2 regions of the Brachybacterium sp. GCM10030252 genome follow, and region 1 is predicted to be linked to the other one. Evidence: riboswitches for the same ligand, from Rfam matches in the RefSeq annotation. Region 1 holds a riboswitch; the other holds the start of a gene.

Region 1 (7,342 bases):
GCTGCGCACCCTGCATGTGGACTTCCAGCGCGCCGGCTCCGACATCGTCGAGGCCTTCACCTACAACGGCCACCGCGAGAAGATGCGCGTCATCGGCAAGGAGGACCTCCTCGAGCCCCTGAACCGGTCCGCTCTGCAGATCGCCCGCGAGGTCGCCGACGCCGTCCCGGGCAATCTCGTCGCCGGCAACATCTCCAACTCCAACATCTGGGACCCGGCGGACACCACGACGCAGCGCGAGGTCCGAGGCATGTTCGAGGAGATGGTCGGCTGGGCCGTCGAGGAAGGGGCCGACCTCATCGTCGGCGAGACCTTCTACTACGCCGAGGAGGCGCTGACCGCGCTCGAGGTCGCCAAGGCCTCCGGCCTGCCCGTGGTGATCACTCTCGCCCCGATGGCGTTCCAGGAGATGGCCGAGGGCGCCGGGATCGTCGAGACCGCACAGCGCCTCGAGCAGGCCGGGGCCGACGTGGTGGGGCTGAACTGCTTCCGCGGGCCGGCGACGATGCTGCCGTGGCTGCGCGAGATCCGCGAGGCCGTGGACTGCCACGTGGGCGCTCTGCCGATCCCGTACCGCACCACGGAGGAGGAGCCGACGTTCTTCAACCTCTCCGATCCCGCCGCGGCCGTGCCCTCCCCGCACGGGCGCACCTTCCCCACCGCCCTGGACCCCCTGCTGACCAACCGCTACGAGATCAGCGCCTTCGCCCGTGAGGCGCTGGAGCTGGGCGTGAACTACCTCGGGGTGTGCTGCGGCGCAGCCCCGATCCACATCCGCGAGGTCGCCGAGGCCGTCGGCCGCACCACCGAGGCGAGCCGCTACTCCGAGCGCATGGAGAACCACTTCATGTACGGCAGCAACGAGCGTCTCCCGGAGCACATCGTCGGCCTGGGCTCGCGCGCCTGAGCGTCGGCCCCGGGCAGGTACGGGTCCGGCCCGACGAGGCTCCGGGCTCCGCCCGAAGAGTTCGGGACTCGGCCCGAAGAGCTCGGGACTCGGCCCGACGTCGCTCGGGGCTCCGCCCGGCGCGAGGGCTTGAGCTTCCAGCGATCGCGGGCCGGAGCAGTCGATCATCGGCGCGGAATATCGGATACTGCCAGTGACCGGACACCACCGGAGGAAAGGAGCAGGACGATGACCAGCACGCCGCACGAGCACTCCCCCGAGGCCCCGCTCGAGGACGCCCTGGACCAGGAGGTCGATGCCCTGCCGGACGACGGGACCACGGACGCCCTCGGCTCCGAGGAGCTCGGCTCCGTCACCTCCGCCTACGCCGATCCAGCGGATGTCCTCGACCAGCGCCGCGAGGTCCCGCTCGACGAGGACTACGCCCCCGAGGCGACCGGTGAGGACGGCTCCGAGGACAGTGCCTTCGGGGCCGACGACGGCGCCTTCGACTCCGAGTGAACGGCGACCGACCGCAGGAGCGGGACGCCGCTCGCTGACCGGCAGGACCGTCGGTCCACCTGATCGGCGAGACCGTGGGCCCACCTGATCGCTTGATCTCCGACCCCTCGGTCATGCGGAGTCTCGTCGCGTGATCGGTGACCCTCCGGGGACCGACGTGGGCGATCACGGCCCCGCTCAGCCGCCCCGGGACCCGGCCTCAACGCCGCGGTCCCGGGGCGGCTCCTGCTATGTCGGGGTAAGGTCGTCGTCGACACGGGGTGCCCCGCCAGGGGCTGAGATCACACCCGACGAACCTGATCGAGTTAGCGCTCGCGGAGGGATGTCATGACGTCGCACTGCGTCACTGCGTCACTGCGCCGCTCGCCGCGTCGCGAGCGCGCCTCGAGGTCGGGCCCCGGGTCACCGGATCGGGAGCTCCCATCCGGACGGATCGACTGACGAGGAGAAGTCCCGATGTCCACCTCTTTCACCGACGACCTCCGTGAGGCCAGCGAACCCACCTGGACCCGAGCCGTCCAGCACCGCTTCGTGGCGGAGCTCCACGACGGGTCGATCCCCGACGAGGCGATGGCCGGATACCTGATCCAGGACCATCGCTTCCTCGACAGCTTCCTGGTGCTCCTGGGCGCCGGCATCGCCGAGGCCCCCACGTTCGAGGCCCGGCTGCGGCTGTCGCAGTTCGTCGGCGAGGTCGCCGGGGACGAGAACACCTACTTCCTGCGCGCGTTCGAGTCCCTGGGCGTGAGCGAGCACGACCGCGCAACCGTCCCGGACACGCTGGCGACCACCGGCTTCACCACCATCTTCCGCGAAGCCGCCGAGACCCGGGACTATGCCGCGATCCTCGCCGTGCTGGTGGTCACCGAATGGCTCTACCACGACTGGGCCGCCGCCGCTCCGGACCCGCGGCCGAGCAGCTTCGTCCACTCCGAATGGATCGACCTCCACGACAACCCGGACTTCGCCGGCTTCGTGAACTTCCTGCACGCCGAGCTCGACGCAGCAGGACCCGGCAGCCCCGAGCGGGCCCGGGAGTTCTTCGAGCGCACCGTCGCCCTCGAGCTCGACTTCTTCGAGCAGTCCTACCTCCACCCGTTCACCGGGGAGGCACGATGAGCCTGTTCGACGATCTCAGGTCCGCCGCCCTGCCCGACTGGGACGATTACACCCGCCACCCGTTCGTCGAGCAGCTCGGCGCGGGCACACTGCCGCTCGCCGCATTCCAGGACTACCTGATCCAGGACTACCTGTTCCTCGTCCAGTTCGCGCGGGCCAACGCGCTGGCCGCCTTCAAGAGCCGACGGCTCGAGGACATCCAGCACTCCGCCGATGCCCTCGCGACGACCCTGGCCGAGACCGAGCTGCATGTGCGGCTCACCGCGAGCTGGGGCATCGATCGCTCGCAGCTGGACGCCGCACCCGAGAAGCAGGCCACCGTCGCCTACACCCGGTACGTGCTGGACAGCGGGCAGGTCGGGGACCAGCTCGACCTGAATGTGGCCCTCGCCCCGTGCGCGATCGGGTACGCCGAGATCGGGGCCCGTCTGGCTCCCCGCCTCGAGGAGCAGCCGGAGCACCCCTACCGCGACTGGATCGCCGAGTACGCGAGCGAGGAGTTCCAGCAGGCCGCGCGCGACGCCATCGCCCACCTCGACGTCCTGGCGGCGCGGTCCCTCACCGAGCAGCGATTCGAGGAGGTGGCCACGGTGTTCCGCACCGCGACCCGGCTCGAATCCGCCTTCTGGCAGCAGGCGCTGGACGGCGCCGTGGAGTGAGGGGCCACGCCGCGGCGGGCAGCCAGAAATCGGTTCCCGCCCGCCATCGAGGGTTGATACGAGGCCAGCGGCACAGTATGGTCGCACCCAAGATCAGCGGGAAACCGGTTTCTCATCGCGAGGGCGCGAGGATGATCCGCGCTCTGCCACGACATCCCCTGTGTGGTCGCCGTACCCGAGAGGCGAACCCGCTGCGATCGGACGAATGACCCCGCCGACGGCGGTCCATTCGAAGGACAGCAATCCACACTCAGGAGAGCCCGTGCTACGACGCCGACGTTTGATGCAAGCCCTGACCACCGCAGCGGTGGCTGCCCCCCTGACTGCTGTCGGCGCGACCACCGCGCAGGCGCGCCCCGAGGACCCGGCGCGAGAGACCCTGCGCGCCGGGGACGGCTGGGGGTCCGCCGGCGCCGGCACCACGGGAGGTGCCGACGCCGCCGGCGACATGGTGTTCACCGTGACGACCAAGGCCGAACTCATCTCCGCGCTCGAGCGAGCCGGCGACGAGCCCGTGATCATCACGGTCCGCGGCACGATCGACATGAACACGGGGCCCGACGGGGCTGCGCTGACGTGCGAGGACTACGCCGACCCCGCGTGGGACCTGGAGGCGTACCTCGAGGAGTACGACCCGGCCCACTACGACGGTGACCCGGAGGGACCGCTCGAGGACGCACGCGACCGTTCCCACCAGGCACAGCTGAACAGCATCCAGCTGGACCTGCCGAGCAATCTCACGCTCATCGGTGAGGACGACGCACGCCTGATCGGTGTGAGTCTGATCCTGCGCGGCGAGAACATCATCGTGAGGAACCTGGAGCTCACCGGCATGGAGAACTGCTTCCCGCAGCGCAACCAGGACGGGTGGGTCTCCGAGGGTTTCGACGTCGTCGGTCTGATCGGCGCCAAGAACGTGTGGCTCGATCACCTGACCATCGACGGACCGTATCGCGCAGGCGAGCCCAAGGAAACCATCTTCGGCGACGTGGTCCACCGGGTCGACGGCCTGCTCGACATCACCAATCAGGCAGACCTGGTCACCGTCAGCTGGAGCACGATCAGGAACGGGAGCACCTCGGTGCTGATCGGCAACAGCGACAGCAAGCCGGAGGACGAGGGCAAGCTTCGCGTGACCTTCCATCACAACCGGTTCGAGAACCTCGCCGAGCGAGCCCCACGCGTCCGCTACGGGGCTGTCCACGTCTACAACAACCTGTTCGTCATCCCCGACGCAGAGCACTTCGTCTACTCGTGGGGAGTCGGCGTGAACTCCAAGCTCTGGATCGAGGACAATGCCGTGCGTGCCGTCGACGGTGTGGCCCCCGCGGAGCTCGTGCACGCATGGGGCGGGACCGAGGTGCACATCGGCGCCACACGATTCAATGGACAGGACGTCGACCCGCTCGCCGCGTACAACGAGGTGGCCGAGGACGCGCTGGTCGAGTACCCGGGCCCGGCCCCGACCCTGTACGGCCACCGCCACCCGCTTCCCGCGGTGGAGCCCGTCGTCCGCGCCAAGGCAGGCGCGCACGGACTCTCCCGGTAAGACCCCGGGGAGCCCGCCACCGGAGGCCGGTACACGACATCTCAGGGCCGGGCCTGCCCGCAGGTATCCGACGACGTCCCACCGAGCAGGTGCTCCGGGTCAGCGCCCACCGGACTCCTGAGGACCTGCTCGGCGGGGCCGCGCCGGCCGGCCGCCGACTCAGGCCAGCAGGATGCCGGCGATCGTGGCGCTCATGAGGTTGGCGAGGGTCCCGGCGAGGATGGCCTTGATGCCCATCTGGGCGATCTCGGAACGGCGCTCGGGGGCGATCTGGCCGATGCCGCCCAGCAGGATGCCCAGGGAGCTGAAGTTCGCGAAGCCGGTCAGGCTGAAGGTGATGATCGCCGCGGACTTCTCGCTGAAACTGCCGGCCTCGGGACCGAAGTTGGTGAAGGCGACGAACTCGTTGAGCACGAGCTTCTGCCCCACGAAGCTGCCGGAGGCGACGGCCTCGCTCCACGGCACGCCCAGCATGACCATGACCGGGGCGAACACGTAACCCAGGATCTGCTCGAACGTCAGGTCACCGGCACCGAACCAGTCGCCCACCGTGCCGATCAGAAGGTTGACCAGGCCGATGAGAGAGATGAAGGCCAACAGCATCGCCCCGATCATGGCGGCGAGCTTGAGCCCGTCGCCCGCGCCACCGGCCGCGGCGTCGATGACGTTGCGGTACTGGATCTCGCCGAGGTCCTCCTCGGCGTCGTCCGTCGTCTCCTCGCCAGTGGCCCCGGCGGAGGCGTCGGACCTCGTCGCGCCGGCAGTGCCGGCAGTGCCGGAGCCGGCCGGGACCGTGCTGCTGTCTCCCGAGCGTGCCGCCCGCCGCGACTTCGCGGCGCGGCTGCTCGCGGCGACCAGCTCGGCCTCGCGAGCGACGGCATCGGGATCGTCCTCGGGCACGATGATCTTGGCCATCAGGAGGGCGCCCGGAGCGGCCATGAAGCTCGCCGCGATGAGGTATTCCAGCGGGGCGCCCAGCAGCGAGTACCCCACCAGCACCGAGCCGGCGACGGTCGAGAGCCCGCCGACCATCACCGCGAACAGGCCCGAGCGGGACAGCCGCTTGATGTAGGGGCGCACCACCAGGGGTGCCTCGGTCTGCCCCACGAAGATGTTGGCGGCGGCATTGACGGATTCGGCGTAGCTGGTTCCCAGCAGTTTGCCCAGCGCGCCGCCGAGCCAGGAGACGACCTTGGGCAGGATCTTCCAGTGGTAGAGCACCGCGGTCAGCGAGGCGAAGAAGATGATCACCGGCAGCACCTGGAAGGCGAAGACGCTCCCCTCCTCGGGCAGCACCGGCCCGAACAGGAAGGAGATGCCCTCGCCGGAGGTGTTGATCACGGCCTGGAAGCCCTCCGAGACCTTCTGCAGGGCCCACCGTCCCGGCCCCCAGTACAGGACCAGCACGCCGAACCCGACCTGGAGCGCGAGCGCCCCCAGGACGGTGCGCAGGCGGATCGCCCGGCGGTTGCTGGACAAGGCGAGAGCGATCAGCAGCAGGCCTGCCATCCCTCCGATGCCCCAGAGCAGGTCGACCATCGCTCTCACCTCACAGAAGCAGATCAGGAATATATGCCGCGGTCGCAGGCGCCAGTGTAGGGGTCGCTCGGACGTGCGCCTGCCGCGGCGGGGCCCGTACGTGGCGGTGTCCTCGTCCGGCTGCTGCCGGTACATCGTCCTGCGGCCGTAGCGTGAGGTGAAGGTCGGGTCAGGCCCGCACCCGGTCACCCCGCGCCGGCTCAGGCGAGCGCCCGGACGATCGTCACCAGCGCACCGGCGACGGCCAGGACCACCACGACTCTCATCATCGTCGGCCCGGAGAAGCGCCCGGCGAGCCGCTGGCCGACGACGGTGCCGCCCAGGATGGCTGCGATGGTCACGATCCAGCCGCCGATGCCGAACGACGGCAGGGCCCACTTCGCGGCGAGGGACACGATGCAGATCACGGCGAAGTGCGCCTGGATCGAGGCCGCGAACCCACGGTGCTCCCATCCCGTGGCGATCGCGTAGACCGCCACGGCCGGGCCGCCGACGCCCGCGGTGACGTTCATGAAGCCCGACGCCGTGCCGAATGCCGAGCTGACCGTCATCGAGTCCTCGAGCCGTCCCGAGCGGAAGAACACGGTGACAGCGATCGCCACGAGGACCGATAGCCCCACCAGCACGGCGAGCGGATCCGCCGGCAGCACCAGCAGCACGAGCGCTCCGATGCCGATGCCCACCAGGGAGAACGGCGTGAAGCGCAGCAGACGCCGCCACTGGACGTCCCGACGCAGGAGCCAGAGGTTCACGGACGAGGACACCAGTCCGCAGAGGTTCGTGACCAGGACGCCCTCGAACGCCCCGAGCGTCAGCACCAGGAAGGGAGCGACGACCAGGGCGAACCCCATGCCGGTCAGCCGCTGCAGTCCCGCCCCGACGCCGACGATCACGGCGAGCAGGGTCAGGGCGGTGAGCGTCACCCGAGCCAGCCTACGGCGGCACGGTCGCCGGGACGACGATGCGACTGCCCCCCTCCGCCGGTCACACGACACCGTGCTATTGACTATGGTGTGTGGCGCACACTATCGTGTGAGTTATGAGCGATGCCTTCGAGACTCACCTGCA
Region 2 (7,342 bases), on a different contig from region 1:
GCGAGCGCGGCCCGAGATTCGCCTCCGATGGCTCGTTGCTGTTCACGTCGGCTCGCCCCGACCCCCTCGGCGAGGACGACGAGGATTCCGCGGCGATCTGGCGCTTGCCGCGCATCGGTGAAGCACGACTGGTCGCGTCCACCCCGGGTGGCCTGGAGCTGCTGGCGATCGCCGACGACGGGACGCTGCTGGCCGCCACCGGTGTTCTTCCCGGCGCCACCCTCGAGGACGACGCCGATCGTCGGTCGAGCCGCCAGGACGCCGAGCAGACCACCATCTGGCACACCGGCATGCCCATCCGACAGTGGGACCACGAACTCGGCGACTCCGAGCGCCACCTCGTGCTCGTCTCCCCCGACGGCGACCTCACCGACCTCACCCCCGATGCCGGCACTCTCCCCCTGCACGCCGCCTCGGCGGACCTCTCCCCTGACGGGTCGACGGTCGCGACGTCCTGGACCGAGCGCGTCCGGGGCGGGGAGACCCGCTCGTCGCTCGTGCTGATCGACACCGCGACGAGCGAGCGCACCACGCTGCTCGCGGCCGGCGACGCCGCCGAGTACCACGACCCGCGCTTCTCACCCGATGGCACCCGCCTGGCGCTGATCCGCTCGACGCTCTCCGGCCCGACGGACACCAGCTACAGCCGCCTCGAGATCCATCCGCTCGGCGGCGGGGATCCGAACGTCGTCGACCCCGGCGACCTGACTGTCAGCGAGTTCGCATGGACCCCGGAGGGCACCCTGCTGGTCACCGGGGACCTGCACTCCTCGGGCGCAATACTCAGCGTCGATGCTGCGACCGGTGCGGTGCGCGAGCTCGTGACCGGCGGTGTGTTCTCCTCGCTCGCTCCGGCGCCCGATGGTTCGGTCATCGCGCTGTGCAGTGATATCGCCACGCCGGCGCGGCCGGTGCGGATCGCGGTGGACGCGGCTGTGCGTGAGCTGCCGGCCCCGGGGGCCGTGGGCCGGCTGCCGGGAACCGTGGAGTGGGTCGAGGCCGACGTCGACGGTGTTGCCGTCGGTGGATGGCTGTGCATGCCCGAGTCCGCGTCGGCCAGCTCCCCCGCGCCGTTCATGCTGTGGATCCACGGCGGCCCTCACGCCTCCTACAACGCATGGAGTTGGCGGTGGTGCCCGTGGCTGGCCGTCGAGCGCGGCTACGCGGTCCTGATGCCCGATCCGGCGATGTCGACCGGGTACGGCGACACGGGTCTGAACCGGGGTTGGCCGCGCCGTCCGGACGTCGTCTACCGCGAGTGCGAGGCGCTGTTCGACCAGGAGCTTGCGCGCCCGGAGCTGGACGGCTCGCGCACCGCGATGCTGGGCGCCTCCTTCGGCGGGTTCATGGCGAACTGGATCGCCGGGCACACGGACCGCTTCGACGCGATCGTCACCCACGCCGGGCTGTGGGCGCTGGAGCAGCAGCACCGCACCACCGATGCGGCCGCCTCGAAGATGCGCGTGCACCGCCATGAGGACGAGGACCCCCAGTGGTACCGCGCCTTCTCCCCGCACCGCAGCGTCGGCGCGATCACCACCCCGATGCTCATCACCCACGGCAACCGCGACTACCGGGTACCGATTAGTGAAGCGCTGCGACTGTGGTGGGACCTGGTCTCGACCTGGGACGGCCCGCCCGAGACCATGCCGCACCGGTTCCTGCAGCTGACCAGCGAGAACCACTGGGTGCAGACACCCTCGAACGCCCTCGCCTGGAACCGGACGGTGCTGGCCTTCTGCGACCAGCATGTGCTCGGCGCCGACCGGGTCCCCGACGCCCTGCCCTGGTGACCGACCGGTCGTGATCCACACGGCCCCGCGGAGCCCTGACCTCGGTGATCTGCCGTCGACCGGATAGGCTGGGGAGCCTCAGAGGATCGCTGGTCCCGAGGCCGCGCCCCGAGTGCCGGCGACCATGGATCCAGCACTGACCGGAGGAGGGATGATGGCCGACAGCAGACGACGCTTCGACGCGACCTGGCTGCCCTTCGGGATGATCATCGGATTCACGGTGGGGATCGGCGTGGGCCTGTCCATCTTCAACAATCTCTTCCTCGGCGCGGGAATCGGATTCATCTTCGGCGCCGCACTCGGGGTCGCCCTCGGATTCCGGGACCGCCGCGGCTCGAAGAGCCAGGAAGAGATCGAGGACGCCGCGCAGGACCGTGCCCGCCGCCGGGCCGACGGGCACGCCGGGGACGACGAGCTCTGACCGCGCGGCCGCACGCGGGTTGAGCGCGCCAGGACTGAGCGAAGCAGGACCGAGCGAGCCAGGGCTCACCGTCCCAGGACCACCCCTCGGGCCGGCTCCGCGGACCGTTCCTCCCCAGGCCGCCTCCATCCACCAAAATCCCAGGTGTCTTTCCCGGGAATCCGAGCCCGTGGTGCCATGCTTATCGCACCTGGTCGACTAACGGCCGGTGAACACCGCCTGACTTCCCCAGGAGGCACCGATGAAGGTCACCGACACACACCCCAGCGCAGCCGAGCATTTCGACTACCTCGAGCCCGATCTCCAGCCCGAGACGGCAGCCGACGAAGCCCAGATCTTCGCGCGGGAGAGGGACGAGACCCTGACCGGCCTGGTGGAGGCCACCGGCCCCCTCGCGGTCAGCTCCCGCCACCTCTCCGCTCGCTCCGCCTGAGACCACCAGCCGGAGAACGTTCCCGCGGGAACGTTTTTCGGTCGGGTCCGGTCAGCGGCGGCCCGGTCAGCGGCGGCCCGGTCAGCGGCCGAGCGCTCAGGCACTCGCCGTGTGCCCGCCCGGCTCCCGGCGCGCCACGGTGACCAGATGGTCGACCGGGCCGTGCCCCTGCTCCGGCGCGAACGAGAGGTCATAGGCGGCGCCGCCGATCAGCGCCCGCTGCAGGAAGTCACGCCCCGCGCCGACCGCGGCCAGGTCGTCTCCTGCTTCGGATTCGCCGATCCTCTCGTGCGAGGCGTCCATGGTGGCGGCGAGCGCACCCAGTGCGTCGGGCCCCGCTGAGCGGACCATCGCGATGCGCGCGTACTGCGCGGCGATCGCCGCGGAGAGCGTGCACCCGGTGCCGTGGGTGGCGCGGGTGCGCACGCGCTCGGCCCGCAGCAGGTCCACGCCGCCGGGGTGAGCGACGACGTCGAAGACCTCGTCGTCATCGTGGTGTCCGCCCTTGAGGACCACGACGGCGGGACCCAGCTGCTGCAGCCGCACGGCCTGCTCCTGCATGGTCTCGACATCGGGGGCGACCTCCGCATCCAGCAGCTTCGCCGCTTCGGGCAGGTTCGGCGTGATCACGTGCACCAGCGGCAGCAGCAGTTCGCGCAGGTTCTGTGCCGCCTGCCGGGGCAGCAGTTCATCGCCGCTGGTGGCGACCATGACCGGGTCGAGCACGACGGTGCCGAACTGGCCGGCTCGCGCGGCCATGGTCTCGGCGACGGCGGCGACGACCTCGGCGGAGGTGAGCATCCCCAGCTTGGTGGCGTCCAGCGGGATGTCATCCAGCACGCTGGTCAGCTGCGACTGGACGTCCTCGGCGGTCATCGGCGTCACGGACTGCACGCCGCGGGTGTTCTGCGCGATCACGGCGGTGATCGCGGTGGTGCCGTAGACGCCGAGTGCCGTGAACGTCTTCAGGTCGGCCTGGAAGCCGGCGCCGCCGCTGGGGTCGGAGCCGGCGATGGTCAGTGCTGTCGGTGGTCGCATGGGGCGGTCCTCCTGGGGTGTGCTGCGGAGCCGGGCCGGTGGGGAGCCGGGGTCCGCGGACGGGTGGTCACGGCCTGCTGGATGAGCGGCCCTGGTCGATGGCTTCTCGGAGTCGGCCGGCGGCCGCAGCGGGGTCGGGTGCCGCGGCGATGGCCGAGACCACGCAGAGACCGTCCACACCGGTGGCCGCGATCTCCGGGGCGAGGCGATGGTCGATGCCGCCGATGGCGACGGCCAGCGGAGCTGAGGCGGCCGATACGTGCCGTGCCTGCCGCCACGGGTCCAGGCACTCCCCCAGTCCCTCCAGGCCGAGCGGCGGCGCGGCATCGGCCTTGGTGGCGGTCGCGCGGATCGGGCCGATGCCCAGCACGTCGGCCGTGTCCTCGGCGAGCGCGGCGCGCACCTGGCCGGCGGTGCCGGCGGAGAGGCCGATCATCAGCTCCTCCCCGAGCACCTCGCGGGCAGCGGCCGCGGCGACGTCGCTCTGGCCCACGTGGAGGTGGCACCGCGCGGCCTCGGCCACACCAAGACGGTCGTTGACGAACAAGGGCACCTCCTGGGCGCGAGGGCCGAGCTCGCTCGCCAGGCGTTCCCGGCATGCGCGGACCAGCTCGAGCAGGTCGGCGTCGGAGGCGTCCTTGTCCCGCAGCTGGATCGCGCCCGCTCCGCCGCGGACGGCGGCGAGGACCACGCCGGGCACCGCGTCGATCCCGCCGGACAGCGCCGAGTCGGTGACGTGGTACAACGAGAAGTCGGCCGCATGGGCGGTGCGCAGGGACGGCCGGATCACGCCGGGGCCGCCTGCTCCTGAAGACCCACGAGCTCGAGCACGTCGGCGGGCGTGAGGGTGTCCAGCGCATCGAGCCAGCCGACGGCGAAGGACCCGACTCCCTGCGCCCCGCGCGCGGCGAGGGTTCCGGCGGCGCCGTGCAGGGCATGTGCGGCGAGCACCGCGTCGTGGGGGGTGAGGTCGGTGTCGCGACTTGAGCCCAGGAGGGCGGCGCAGGTCGCGCCGAGCGCGCAGCCGGTACCGATCACTCGCGCGAGCAGGGCGTCGCCGCTGGTCAGCACTGTGGTGCGACCCGCGGAGACGATCGCGTCGCGCTCCCCGGAGACCGCGACCACGGCACCGGTGCGGGCGGAGAGGTCGCGGGCGGCGTCGAGCACCGCCTCGACCGTGTCGGTGGAATCGACGCCGCGCCCTCCCCCGCCGGTGCCGGCGAGCGCGGCGATCTCGGAGGCGTTGCCGCGGACGGCGGCGGGCCCGAGGGTCAGCAGTTCGTGCGCCAGCGGGGTGCGGACGGGCAGCGAGCCGACGGCGACCGGGTCGAGCACCCAGGGCCGTCCGGCGTCGCGGGCGGCGCGGGCGGCGGCGGGCATCGCCTGCACCTGCCCCTCGGCCACGGTGCCGGTGTTCACCAGCAGTGCGTCGGCCGCAGCGGCGAAGACCGGCGCCTCCTGCGCGTGGTCCACCATTGCGGGGGCGGCCCCGATGGCCAGCAGGACGTCGGCGGTGATCTGCTGGACGACGGTGTTGGTGATGCAGTGGACGAGCGGGCTGTGCCCGCTGAGCGCCTCGAGGGCGCTGCGCAGCCGGTTCTCGGGCGTGCTCGTAGTCATCGGTGACGATCCCTTCGCAGGTGCAGACCAGGGCAGGTTCGACGGGTGTGCTCTCAGCCGCCGCTTCTCGACGGCACCCCACGTCACTGGTCGGCGACTCTAGCAGGGGCCGAGACAGGGGCACACAGGATCTTCACACTCATAAGCCTGTAATTCCTTGGCATTCTCTTGATCTTCCCTTGACCTGATGCCACGGTGTGAGCGGCAACGCATCGACGCGGATCCACGACGGACAACCGTCTCCCGCAGTCGGCGGAGAGGACGCCATGCCCATCACGAGCACCGCACGCCGGGCCCCCACCGTACTGACCGTCGCCGCGGGGGCGGCACTGCTGTCCGCGTCGGCCTGCAGCACGAGCGCCGGAGCCGACGGGGAGGGCAGCGCGGGGACACCGTCCGAGACATCAGATCAGGGGGAAGGGCAGGGAGCCGGGCAGAACAGCAGCGACGGCGGGGGCGCCGCCACCGGCGACGAGCAGGGGGACGGGGACTCGGACGAGGGGTCCGAACAGAACGATGGGTTGGATGCGGGCGACGAGGACGAGGCGACGGAGCCGACGGAGCCTGAGACCCGTCTCGTGCTCGTCACCGATCTGGGACCCGAGGAGCCCGGTGAGGGCGATCTCGTGCGCAGCCCCGACCAGCTGGCCGCCCTGCTGACCGGGCCCCTCGGCGGGATGGCCGAGTGCGACTCCGAGCTCACGCTCAGCCCGGGCGCCACCGCATCGTGCATGGGCCCGGCGAGCGTCGACTCTCCCGACCCCGACCAGGAATGGACGGCGCACTCGGTGCGGATCCCGTCCGAGGAGGACTTCACCGCCGGCAGCAGGGTCGCGATCCTGTTCACCACCGGCGGCGCCCTGACCGGGCCGGCCGAGGTCCTGCTGGAGGAGACCGTGTCCCTCACCGGCCTCGGCGTCAGCTCGACGTTCGGGGCCGAGGACCTGGATTCCGAGCAGCTCGCGCAGTACACGCTGGAGGTACTCACCTCCCCGAATGCTTACGTTCCCGTCGACTACGCCGACTGGGAGGACGTGACCTGCCAGGACGGCCTCTCCTTCGCGACCTTCGAACCGGTGGCCTGCACCGCGACCACCGCCGGCGGCGATCAGTGGGAGCTGGAGGTGGCGCCCGGGGCATTCGCCGGCAACGACCAGGGCCTGCTGGTGGGCATCGAGACCCTGTGACCGTCGTCCAGCGGAGCGGCCGAGCATCGCGGCCAGGCCGTGCGGCCGAGCGGGGGAGGCCGCAGGGCGAGTGAGTGACCGGCGCCCCTCGCGATACAGTCATCGCGTGAGCGCGACCACACTGCCCATCCCCACCGATGCCGGCGACCTGCCCGGACTGCTCTGGCTGCCCGAGCACCGCGAGGAGCCGGTGCCCGGCCTCGTGGTGCTGCAGGAGATCTTCGGCGTCTCCGACTACATCCAGCGGCGCTGCGCAGATCTCGCCGCGCTCGGCTATGCGGTGCTGGCCCCGCAGCTCTTCGCCCGCCTCGATCCGCCGATCGTCGGCATCGACGACTGGGAGGACGCGGAGTCCTGGCTCGGCGAGGCCATGACCCTGACCCAGCAGCTGCCCTGGGAGCGAGCCGAGGCCGACGCCATCGCCGCCCTGGGCGCGCTGCGTGCGCACGGCGCGGTGGACTCCGAACGGGTGGGGCTGCTGGGCTTCTGCTACGGCGGCGGCCTGGCCTTCGCCGCTGCGGCGTCCGCCGCCGAGGAGGACCGCCCGCCCACGACGCTGGTCAGCTACTACGGCTCGGCCCTGCCCTCCCTGCTGGATCGCGCGGGCGAGGTCACCATGCCGAGCCTGCACCACTTCGGCACGGCAGACGACTTCATCCCGCCCGAGACCGTCGAGCAGATCCGCCACGCCGTCACCGCCGGCGGCACCCGCGAGCAGGTGCGGTTCGAACTGCACGAGGGAGCGGGGCACGCCTTCGACAACCCGCACCCGTTCGTCCACCACGCGCAGGCCTCCGACGCGGCCTGGCAGCAGACCGTCGACTTCCTCGCCGAGACGCTCCCCCTCCGC

What was found. Region 1 has a riboswitch for thiamine pyrophosphate ahead of ACFQRJ_RS10125 (TenA family protein). Riboswitches for the same ligand answer to the same signal wherever they lie in the genome.
Region 2: it holds a riboswitch for thiamine pyrophosphate, as region 1 does, so the genes downstream of both, thiM (hydroxyethylthiazole kinase) here and ACFQRJ_RS10125 (TenA family protein) in region 1, are expected to answer to the same signal.

What each region holds. Positions count from the first base shown of each region.
Region 1 covers NZ_JBHTDM010000009.1:318,615-325,956, reverse strand. Annotated here, with positions in the region: gene ACFQRJ_RS10135 (homocysteine S-methyltransferase family protein) at 1-907, shown strand, start outside; gene ACFQRJ_RS10130 (hypothetical protein) at 1,136-1,408, shown strand; TPP riboswitch at 1,655-1,748, shown strand; gene ACFQRJ_RS10125 (TenA family protein) at 1,865-2,527, shown strand; gene tenA (thiaminase II) at 2,524-3,186, shown strand; gene ACFQRJ_RS10115 (polysaccharide lyase family 1 protein) at 3,494-4,735, shown strand; gene ACFQRJ_RS10110 (NupC/NupG family nucleoside CNT transporter) at 4,895-6,274, opposite strand; gene ACFQRJ_RS10105 (TSUP family transporter) at 6,475-7,197, opposite strand; gene ACFQRJ_RS10100 (PadR family transcriptional regulator) at 7,314-7,342, shown strand, end outside.
Region 2 covers NZ_JBHTDM010000007.1:47,291-54,632, forward strand. Annotated here, with positions in the region: gene ACFQRJ_RS06515 (prolyl oligopeptidase family serine peptidase) at 1-1,793, shown strand, start outside; gene ACFQRJ_RS06520 (hypothetical protein) at 1,948-2,214, shown strand; gene ACFQRJ_RS06525 (hypothetical protein) at 2,456-2,647, shown strand; gene thiD (bifunctional hydroxymethylpyrimidine kinase/phosphomethylpyrimidine kinase) at 2,744-3,685, opposite strand; gene ACFQRJ_RS06535 (thiamine phosphate synthase) at 3,753-4,475, opposite strand; gene thiM (hydroxyethylthiazole kinase) at 4,472-5,305, opposite strand; TPP riboswitch at 5,297-5,396, opposite strand; gene ACFQRJ_RS06545 (hypothetical protein) at 5,572-6,492, shown strand; gene ACFQRJ_RS06550 (dienelactone hydrolase family protein) at 6,599-7,342, shown strand, end outside.